One region of the Paenarthrobacter sp. AMU7 genome, then DNA from elsewhere that is predicted to be linked to it. Evidence: riboswitches for the same ligand, from Rfam matches in the RefSeq annotation. Region 1 holds a riboswitch; each other region holds the start of a gene.
What was found. Region 1 has a riboswitch for S-adenosylmethionine ahead of ABQM86_RS05855 (hypothetical protein). Riboswitches for the same ligand answer to the same signal wherever they lie in the genome.

Region 1 (2,193 bases):
CTGGCTGCGGGCTGACGCGGCCTTGGGCATTCCGGCGTGCTCACCCAGGAGCTTGAGCCAGTGGGCCTCGTGCCGGCCTTCGGCCTCGGCCAGGGCCAGCAGGATTTGGCGTTCTTCGCCGTCGCGCCTCTGGGCGAGTTCGCGGTAGACCGCGGCCTCGGCGCGCTCGTCGGCGAGGTACTGACGCCACCGGCGGATGTCGGCGTGCGAGGGCGCCGCGGGTTGCGTTCCGACGTTCTCGATGGCTGCCGATTCCGGGGTGGGGTCCGGAGCTGGGCTCGACGAACCGGGGGATTCCTGGTGCTGTTGCACTTTCTCTCCTGTGCTGGGTGGGGTAGTTGCGGCCCCATTGCACGCCCCACTGTACCGCTTATCTGCGCGGTTTTTTGGCTGGTATTCCTCACTTGGAATGTTCGGCGCACCGTAATTTCCGGCCGTCCTTGACCCCCGACTTAGCCGGTGCTCAGATGGAAGGACAGGGGCGGGGGCCCACCCCGCGCACGTTCAACAGGGCTTGAGCGGCCCACGAGACGGAGGTTGCACCATGAACACCACCGAATCACACGCCAACTACCCGGAACGGACCACCATTGAGTCAGATCCGGCCTATGACTACGCCGAGGACCAGGAAGTGGACGAGGCCTGGGTGGAAGAAGTGGACGCCCCCGAGGACGACGAACGTGTGGTCCCCATCGACGAGACCGAGGAATTCCGCGAAGCAGACGAGGAAATCTAGGCGGGCTCCTCGTGGCTGAGTGTGTAGTGAAGCTGCACGCCGGCGCGTTTGCCGGCCGCCGCAACAGTCACGGTTAGGGTTCTCGACGCATCACACCAAAGGGTCGGCCGGACCGCTCGGGCCAACGCCTGCGCGATCAGGTGCGGTTGGGGATGTCCGAACCGCATGGTTCCGGCCTTGGCAGTGATGGTCACCGTGCCCAGGAAGAGGTCGACGGCGGGAATCACCGCGACTGTGTGGGTGGCTGTTGTTGCCGGGGTACTGGTAGCCGGGGTGGTATCGCCTTGGTACGGCAAGGGACTGCTCCTTGGGGGAGTGCTCTTGCCCGCTCGGTTGTCTCTGGTCCGGGACGGGCCGCTTCCTCATCCGAACCACCCGTGAACATGGGGTTGGTGTGTGGCCAGTCGGAGCTTGGCACCACATCTCTTGAAGCTGGGACCACCTTACCGCACGGCTGTCCAGCAAGTTGGGGCGCCCTCTTCCCGGGGACAAAACAACGGCGGCGCCACCCCGGAAAGGGGAGGCGCCGCCGTCGAATTTTGCTCTGTTGCTTGCAGCGCTACTTGTGGCTGCTGACCGGGTGGGCCTCAGGCGGGAGTTCCTCAGAGACGGCACCGGCAACGCGCTTGTCCCAGGCCTCGCGGACTGCGGGATCAGTGGGCGGGGTGAGCAGTGAAATCACTACGTAGGCGATGAACGAAGCGGCGAGACCGTAGTAGATCGGTTCGTTGGCGTAGACGCCGTCCGCGCTCGGAATGACACCCAGGGCGAAGAGGATCAGCAGGGTCAGCGTCAGCACCGATCCAACTGCCATGGACCATGCAGCAGCGATGCCCGTGCCGCGCTTCCACACCAAACCGCCCAGAATTGCGACCAGGAGGCCACCCACCAGGATGTCGTAGGCGATGGTGAGGGCAATCACCACGTCCTGAGCCGCCATGGAAATCAGTACTGCCACGATGCCGAGTCCAAGAACCCAGTAGCGGTTGGCTTTGACGTCGTGCTCGGGGTTTTCGCTGTCATCGGTGTTGATGTTCTTGCCGAACCAGCTGGCCACGAACGGGACAACGTCCGCACGTGCCACCGTGGCTGCGGCGATCAGGGCGCCGGAAGCGGTGGACATCATGGCCGCAACAGCCGCGGCCATGACCAGGCCGCCGATGCCGACAGGCAGGATGTGGGTTGCCACCTCGGCGTAAACAACGTCCTTGCCGAGGTTGGTGACATCGATGTCCGGCAGTGCCACCCGGGCGGCCAAGCCGATCAGGGCGCCGGCGATGCCGTAGAGGATGCAGTAGACGCCGGCCGTGGCGCCGCCCCAACGGGCAACGGCGGGGGTCTTGGCAGTGAAGACGCGCTGCCAGATGTCCTGACCGATCAGGAGGCCCAGTGTGTAGACCACGAAGTACGTGATGATGGTCTGGGCGCCGATGCCATCGATCTGGAAGAAGGTGTCA
Region 2 (2,193 bases), 470 kb from region 1:
TCCTACGTCCTGAAGGCACGCGTCCAGCTTCTCCGCGACCTCGGTTCCGCTGTGTCCCCGTTCAACGCTTTCCTGATTGCCCAGGGGCTGGAGACGCTGAGCCTGCGCGTCGAGCGTCACGTAGCCAACGCCACCAAAGTGGCCGAGTGGCTGGAAGCCCACGACGACGTCGAATCGGTTGCCTACGCGGGTCTGCCGTCCAGTCCGTGGTACGACCGTGGCCGGAAGTATGGTCCGCAAGGCACCGGCGCCATTGTTGCGTTCAACATCAAAGGTGGCGTTGAAGCGGGCAAGCGCTTCGTGGACGGACTGGAACTGCACTCGCATGTGGCCAACATCGGCGATGTCCGCTCGCTGGTCATTCACCCGGCGTCCACTACGCACAGCCAGCTGACAATTGAACAGCAGCTGGCGGCCGGTGTTAACCCCGGCCTGGTTCGCTTGTCCGTGGGAATTGAGCACGTGGATGACATCATCGCCGACCTCGAAGCCGGATTCCGGGCCGCCAAGGGAGCCTGATTCCGGACCTGGACGATACGGCGCGACCACGCCCGCCACCTTCCTGGGAGGCCGCCCGGACCGACGATTATTCGCCGGGCGGCGTTCCGGAGTGCTGCTTCGTGAACGAAAACGCCCTAAAGCGTCACACTGATGTCACATTCTTCGCCATACCCGCCCTGTATTTCCTAGACTCTTCGTATAGGTCATGAGTGCCAGCGCGTAGCCCCGGCTTGCTGGCCGGCAACCCTCCTCCGCGGTGGGGTGCCCCGGGTGAAGACCTGGCCTGTTCGCACCCAAGGCGACGGGCAAGCGCGAGTTTAAGGTGTCAAAGGAATGACCATCACTGCTGCAGCCCTTCCAAAATCCGGAGAAGAAGACGGAACCGTCAAGTACGCCGCCATTGGGCCGCTGGACCTTGAAGCCGGTGGATTCCTTCCCGACGTCGTCCTCGCTTATGAGACCTGGGGGCAGCTGAACGCCGATGCCTCCAATGCCGTGCTCATCCAGCATGCCCTCACGGGCAGCACACACGTAGCCCGGGGAGCTACGGACGAAGAAGGATGGTGGGAGCAGTTGGTAGGCCCCGGTGCCACCATCGACACCACCAGGTTCTTTGTCATCTCCATCAACATCGTGGGTGGCTGCTACGGCAGCACTGGACCGTCCTCGGAGGCGCCGGACGGCCGTCCTTGGGGCTCCCGGTTCCCCTTGGTCACCCTGCGCGACAGCACCGAGGCGGAGGCGCGCCTGGCCGAAGCCCTGGGAATCGAGGCCTGGCATGCCGTGCTGGGCGGTTCCATGGGTGGCGCCCGTGCGTTGGAGTGGGCAGTGACCTTCCCAGAGCGGGTGAAACGCTGTGCCGTGATATCCGTGGGTGCCTACAGCACGGCCGAGCAGATCGCCTTTGCGCAGGCCCAAACCCTGGCCATCCGTCAGGACCCGAATTTCAACAACGGCGACTACTACGGTGGCACTGCCCCTGAACACGGGCTCGCCTTGGCCCGGCGCATCGCCCACATCACCTACCGCTCCGCAGTGGAGTTGGACTTCCGCTTTGGCCGTGAAGCCCAGCACCTGGAGACACCTCTTGCCGCTGCGGTCCTGGGGGAGCGCGGCCGCTATCAGGTCGAGAGCTACCTGGACCACCAGGGAACAAAGCTTGTCCGACGATTTGACGCCAACAGCTACATCGCCCTCACCGAAGCCCTGATGTCCCACGACGTCGCACGCGGCCGTGGATCGCTGGAGGCAGCATTGTCGCGTACCACTGCGGAGTTCTTCGTTGCGGCGGTGGACAGCGACAGGTTGTATTTCCCGGCGCAATCCCGGGAATTGGCGGCAGCCTTGCCGGGTGATGTTCCGGTTCATATCATTGAGGCGCCGATCGGCCACGACGGGTTCCTGACGGAAATCGGCCAGCTCTCAGCACAGCTCCGCGGAGCCTTCTTCGCCTAAGTTGAGTGGCCGTTGCCGGACAGTTGAGTAGCGGCTGCAGGACGCCGGGTTGGCCGCCAGGCTAGCCGTTCATGATGTCGCCGCGCTGCTTCATGTAGTCCTCCATGGCGATCTCCCCGTTGCTGAACTTTGCGTCCAGCTCTGCCAGCTTGCGGGCGCGGTAGCCTTGCGGCTCCGATCCGTTGGTGGCCGGGAAAGGCGTGGGGGAGGAAGTGTTCGACGGCGGCCCGGGCTGCG
Region 3 (2,193 bases), 1.7 Mb from region 1:
GCCTGGCCCATGTGGACCCTGACCGGATTCTGCATTCCTTCCCGGATCTTGAACCAGGAACCGAAGCCTGTGAGCGGGGATGCAAGCACGACGCCACGGCCATCAACTGCGGCCTGGATCCGTGGGTGAACAACGGCCATGCAGGACCTTCAGGAGCAGCACGGTTGGCCTCGTTGCGCCGGTTGCTCGGTGCCGACCCCCGGATGGAAGCAAAAGAGACCAAGGAACTGGGCACCGTCAACTGATCGTTGCGGCTTCACGTCCCCGCTGCAGCGAACGTTTCAGGATAGTTTGGTGGCATGACCCATCCCGTTTCCACCTACAACGATGACCTGCGCCTTGCCCACGTCCTCGCTGACTCAGTCGATGCCCAGACCATGGACCGCTTCAAGGCCCTGGACCTGAAGATCGAAACCAAGCCAGACCTCACACCTGTCACTGACGCCGACAAAGCAGCGGAGGAAGCCATCCGGGGTCAGCTCTCCCGGTCCCGCCCCCGGGATGCTGTCCTTGGCGAGGAGTTTGGCAGCAGCGGACACGGCTCACGGCGTTGGATCATTGATCCCATCGACGGGACCAAGAACTTTGTCCGGGGCGTACCGGTGTGGGCAACATTGATCGCATTGGTTGATGAGGGTGAACCCGTGGTTGGCGTCGTCAGTGCACCCGCCTTGGGAAAACGCTGGTGGGCTGCCAAGGACATGGGCGCCTACATGGGCCGGTCCCTTGCCGCGGCCACCCGTTTGAAGGTCTCCAACGTTTCCCGCCTGTCCGATGCCTCCTTGTCCTACTCAAGCCTGTCCGGGTGGAAGGACCGCGGAAACCTGGATGAGTTCCTGGGGCTCACAGAGGATGTATGGCGAACCCGGGCCTACGGCGATTTTTGGTCATACTGCCTGGTGGCCGAGGGTGCAGTGGACATCGCGTGCGAGCCTGAGCTGAACCTGTACGACATGGCAGCCCTCGTCCCGATCGTTACGGAGGCCGGTGGCCGTTTCACCTCCCTGGAAGGCGACGACGGTCCGTTCGGCGGCAACGCGCTGGCCACCAACTCCATCCTTCACTCGGAAGTCCTCAAGCGGCTCAACCCGGGCCTGGACGACCTGCTCTAGGCAGGTTCGTTTCAGGGCACGCACGCTGCTTTTCACCGAATATTCGAAGGCGGAAGCCTCCTTTTGGAGGCGTCCGCCGTTTTTTCTTCGCCAGATCGGCGATTTACAACCCGGCGTAACAAAGTGCTTAACAAAGCGAAGCGACTTTGGAGGGGCCACTGGAGGTGCCCTAACCTTTTTTACAGGTCACGAGTGCCAGCGCTAAACCCCGGTTTGCTGGCCGGCAACCCTCCATTCGCGGCGGGGTGCCCCGGGTGACGACCCGGCCGGTCCGGAACGGATGCGGCAAGCGCGGATCCCCCTCCGGGGATCCCTCTTGAGTGAGGTCCCATGAGCACAGTTACGTTCGACTCAAACATCATCCCGGCTTTCGCCGGTGAAACCCCGTCTCAGGCAGCTCCCGCTGCACGGCCACTCGCCGCCGTCACTGGCGCTGAGCTGCAGGCACCGCTGATCCAGGGCGGCCACGTCCGCTATGCGAATCTGGACTACGGCGCATCGGCTCCGGCCCTGACCATCGTCTCGGCCTACCTCAACGAGGTCCTTCCTTACTACGCCAGCGTTCACCGCGGCGCGGGCTTTGCGTCCCAGATCAGCACCTCGGTCTATGAGAATTCGCGCAGTATTGTCCGTGAGTTCGTCGGCGGGCGTCCCGACGATTCCGTGATTTTCACGCGAAACACCACAGACTCCCTGAATCTCCTGGCAGGCTGCCTTCCGCAGATTGACGGCCGTTTCTCCGGGGAAGTCGTTTATCTGGACATCGAACACCACGCCAACCTTCTTCCTTGGCAGGGTGTCCCGCACCGCAGCGTCGTAGCGGCCTCCACGTTGACCGCCACGGTGGACAAGCTCCGCGATGAATTGGCCCAAGGCGGGGTCAGCCTGCTCGCCGTCACTGGCGCCTCCAACGTGACAGGTGAAATCCTGCCGATCGCAGAACTCGCTGCACTGGCGCACGAATACGGTGCCAGGATCGTCGTGGATGCCGCCCAATTGGCACCCCACCGCCGGATCAACATCACGGAGGACGACGTTGACTACGTGGTGTTCTCCGGTCACAAGCTGTATGCCCCCTTCG
Region 4 (2,193 bases), 1.9 Mb from region 1:
GCAAAGCACGCCTCGGTTCCTTCGAGCAGCCGCAGCCGCTCCTGGAACGTGGCGACGGACGGGTTGCCGTAGCGGGAGTAAACGAAGCGTTCGTCCTCGCCGGTAAAGGCACGTTCGGCAGCGGCAGCCGATTCGTAGACAAAGCCGGAGTTCAGGAAAACGGGCTCGGACGTTTCCTGGAAATTGGTGCGGTCAAGGCCACCGCGAACGGCCTGGGTGTCAGGGCTCCAGCCGGCGGCGTCGGGATTGAAAGTCACTTACTCGGTCCCCAGATTCGTAGGCAGGCCACGGTTCTTCCAGCCGTTTACGGTGCGCTCACCGTAGCGGTCCGGTTCGCCTTCGAAGCCCTCAAGGACGTTGTACGCCGTGAAGCCGGCCTGTGTTGCGGCAATGGCAGCGGAGATGGAGCGCTGGCCGGAACGGCAGATGAACACGAGCTCCACGGCGTCATCCTCGGGTGCCTGCTGCTGCAGGTCCTCGATAAAGCGGGAGTTCGGGATACCGCCAGCCAGGTTCCACTGGATGAACAGGGGATCGTTCTCGGTGGCTTTGGTGTCCGGGATGCCGATGTGGGCCCACTCGGCCTCGGTGCGCACATCCACCAGGATCGCGCCTTCTTCGAGCTTGGCCCACGCGTCCTGTGGGGTCAGGTCACCTGCGTAGCTCATGCGTGGCCCTCGAACGCTTCTTCATCGTCGTAATTCTCAAGTTGGTCCACTGCGTTGGCGACGGCGGCATCAGCATTGGCGATCGCCGCAGGCAGCACAATGGCTTGGGCCACGATGACGTCCGTGCCGTTGAAGGTGGCTGCCGGGCTGCCATGGAGCACATAGCCTTCGGCGAGGGAGTTGTGGATACGCTCGCAGAAATCGCGGTTATCCGGGCCTGTAATCAGGCGGTAGGAGAGTTTTTCTTCAGTGGGTTCAGGCATTGCTGGTGCTCCTCAGTCACGCTTGCAGTTCGAGTTGTCGATACGCCGAGTAGTCACCTGAGGCACCCCGCCGGAGAGAGGGTTGCCGACCAGCAAGTCAGGGCTTTGCGCTGGTACTCATTACTCAAGAAAAACGTAACATCCACGGGCGTCGGGCTGCACTTGCGGGCGGCTGCACCGTCGTCATGTTGCGTAATCGGAGGCTGATCCACTATCGGTCCTTGAGCTCCCGCACTGCCGCGCCGACAGTGGGGTAGAAGTGGTCCGGCGTAAAACGGGCCGCCGTGCCGAGGCGGATCAACTTGTCCTTCACGGGCCCTTTGAGCTCGGCAAACACCAGATCCACTCCTTTTCTGGCCAACCATTCGTCCAGGGTTACCAAGTCATCCAAAGCTGTGGTGTCGATCCCGGTGATCGGTTCGGCGGCAAGGATGATGTGGGTGACGGGCTCCGCGGACTCGTCCGGGGCCTCGTCGAGTTGCTCCCTCACGAAGCTCGCCAGGACCTGTCCGTTGCCGAAGAACAGGGGTGCATCAAACCGGAGGATCAAGAGCCCGGGGATGCGCTTGCCCTCGGGGTGGCGTTCAAGGTCGTGATACCCGGGAAGGCCTTCCTCTGCGCCGAGTTCGGTTCTGTACGGATCCCATGCCCTGCGGACAAAGTCCAGGAGTGCCAAGGCGATGGCCACCACGATTCCCTGGAGGACACCCACCGTCAGCACTCCCAGGAACGCAGCCAGCATCACCACGGACTCGCTGCGGCTCAGCCCCAGGAGCCGCCTGACGCCGGCAGGATCTGCGAGGGCAATGGCCGCGGCGATGACGACGGCGGCCAGGGTTGCCGACGGCAGGTACTCGGTTACTCCCGGAGCCAGCAGCATAAAGGCCAGTACCAGCACGGAGCCCACCACGCCTGTCATCTGGGATTTTGCGCCTGCATCCACGGCTACCGGTGTCCTGGAGGTACTGCCTGAAATGGGGAACCCACCCAAGAGGCCTGTAGCGGCATTGGCTGCTCCAAGCGCTGCCATCTCCCTGTTTCCGGAGACCTTCTTCCCTTCCTTGGCTGCCAATGTTTGAGACAACACGCCAGTGTCAGCGAAAGCCATGAGCGCGATGCCCGCGGCGGCGGGGAGCAGCATCAGGGCGTCGGCCCAGCCAATACCCCCGAGTGCGGGCATGGGCAGGCCCTGCGGCAGGACCCCGGTGACCTTCACGTCGTCGTTGAGCCCGAAGACCGCCGTCGCCACGCACGAGCCAACC

Region 2: it holds a riboswitch for S-adenosylmethionine, as region 1 does, so the genes downstream of both, ABQM86_RS07830 (homoserine O-acetyltransferase) here and ABQM86_RS05855 (hypothetical protein) in region 1, are expected to answer to the same signal.
Region 3: it holds a riboswitch for S-adenosylmethionine, as region 1 does, so the genes downstream of both, ABQM86_RS13695 (aminotransferase class V-fold PLP-dependent enzyme) here and ABQM86_RS05855 (hypothetical protein) in region 1, are expected to answer to the same signal.
Region 4: it holds a riboswitch for S-adenosylmethionine, as region 1 does, so the genes downstream of both, ABQM86_RS18855 (DUF1737 domain-containing protein) here and ABQM86_RS05855 (hypothetical protein) in region 1, are expected to answer to the same signal.

What each region holds. Positions count from the first base shown of each region.
Region 1 covers NZ_CP165735.1:1,243,222-1,245,414, forward strand. Annotated here, with positions in the region: gene ABQM86_RS05845 (VIT1/CCC1 transporter family protein) at 1-312, opposite strand, end outside; gene ABQM86_RS05850 (hypothetical protein) at 545-736, shown strand; gene ABQM86_RS05855 (hypothetical protein) at 733-1,032, opposite strand; SAM riboswitch class IV at 1,049-1,168, opposite strand; gene ABQM86_RS05860 (sodium:solute symporter) at 1,296-2,193, opposite strand, start outside.
Region 2 covers NZ_CP165735.1:1,713,913-1,716,105, forward strand. Annotated here, with positions in the region: gene ABQM86_RS07825 (bifunctional o-acetylhomoserine/o-acetylserine sulfhydrylase) at 1-519, shown strand, start outside; SAM riboswitch class IV at 703-819, shown strand; gene ABQM86_RS07830 (homoserine O-acetyltransferase) at 835-1,956, shown strand; gene ABQM86_RS07835 (hypothetical protein) at 2,018-2,193, opposite strand, start outside.
Region 3 covers NZ_CP165735.1:2,972,085-2,974,277, forward strand. Annotated here, with positions in the region: gene ABQM86_RS13685 (ribosome small subunit-dependent GTPase A) at 1-245, shown strand, start outside; gene hisN (histidinol-phosphatase) at 300-1,112, shown strand; SAM riboswitch class IV at 1,297-1,410, shown strand; gene ABQM86_RS13695 (aminotransferase class V-fold PLP-dependent enzyme) at 1,443-2,193, shown strand, end outside.
Region 4 covers NZ_CP165735.1:4,104,541-4,106,733, reverse strand. Annotated here, with positions in the region: gene ABQM86_RS18865 (O-succinylhomoserine sulfhydrylase) at 1-257, opposite strand, end outside; gene ABQM86_RS18860 (rhodanese-like domain-containing protein) at 258-668, opposite strand; gene ABQM86_RS18855 (DUF1737 domain-containing protein) at 665-931, opposite strand; SAM riboswitch class IV at 945-1,056, opposite strand; gene ABQM86_RS18850 (SulP family inorganic anion transporter) at 1,143-2,193, opposite strand, start outside.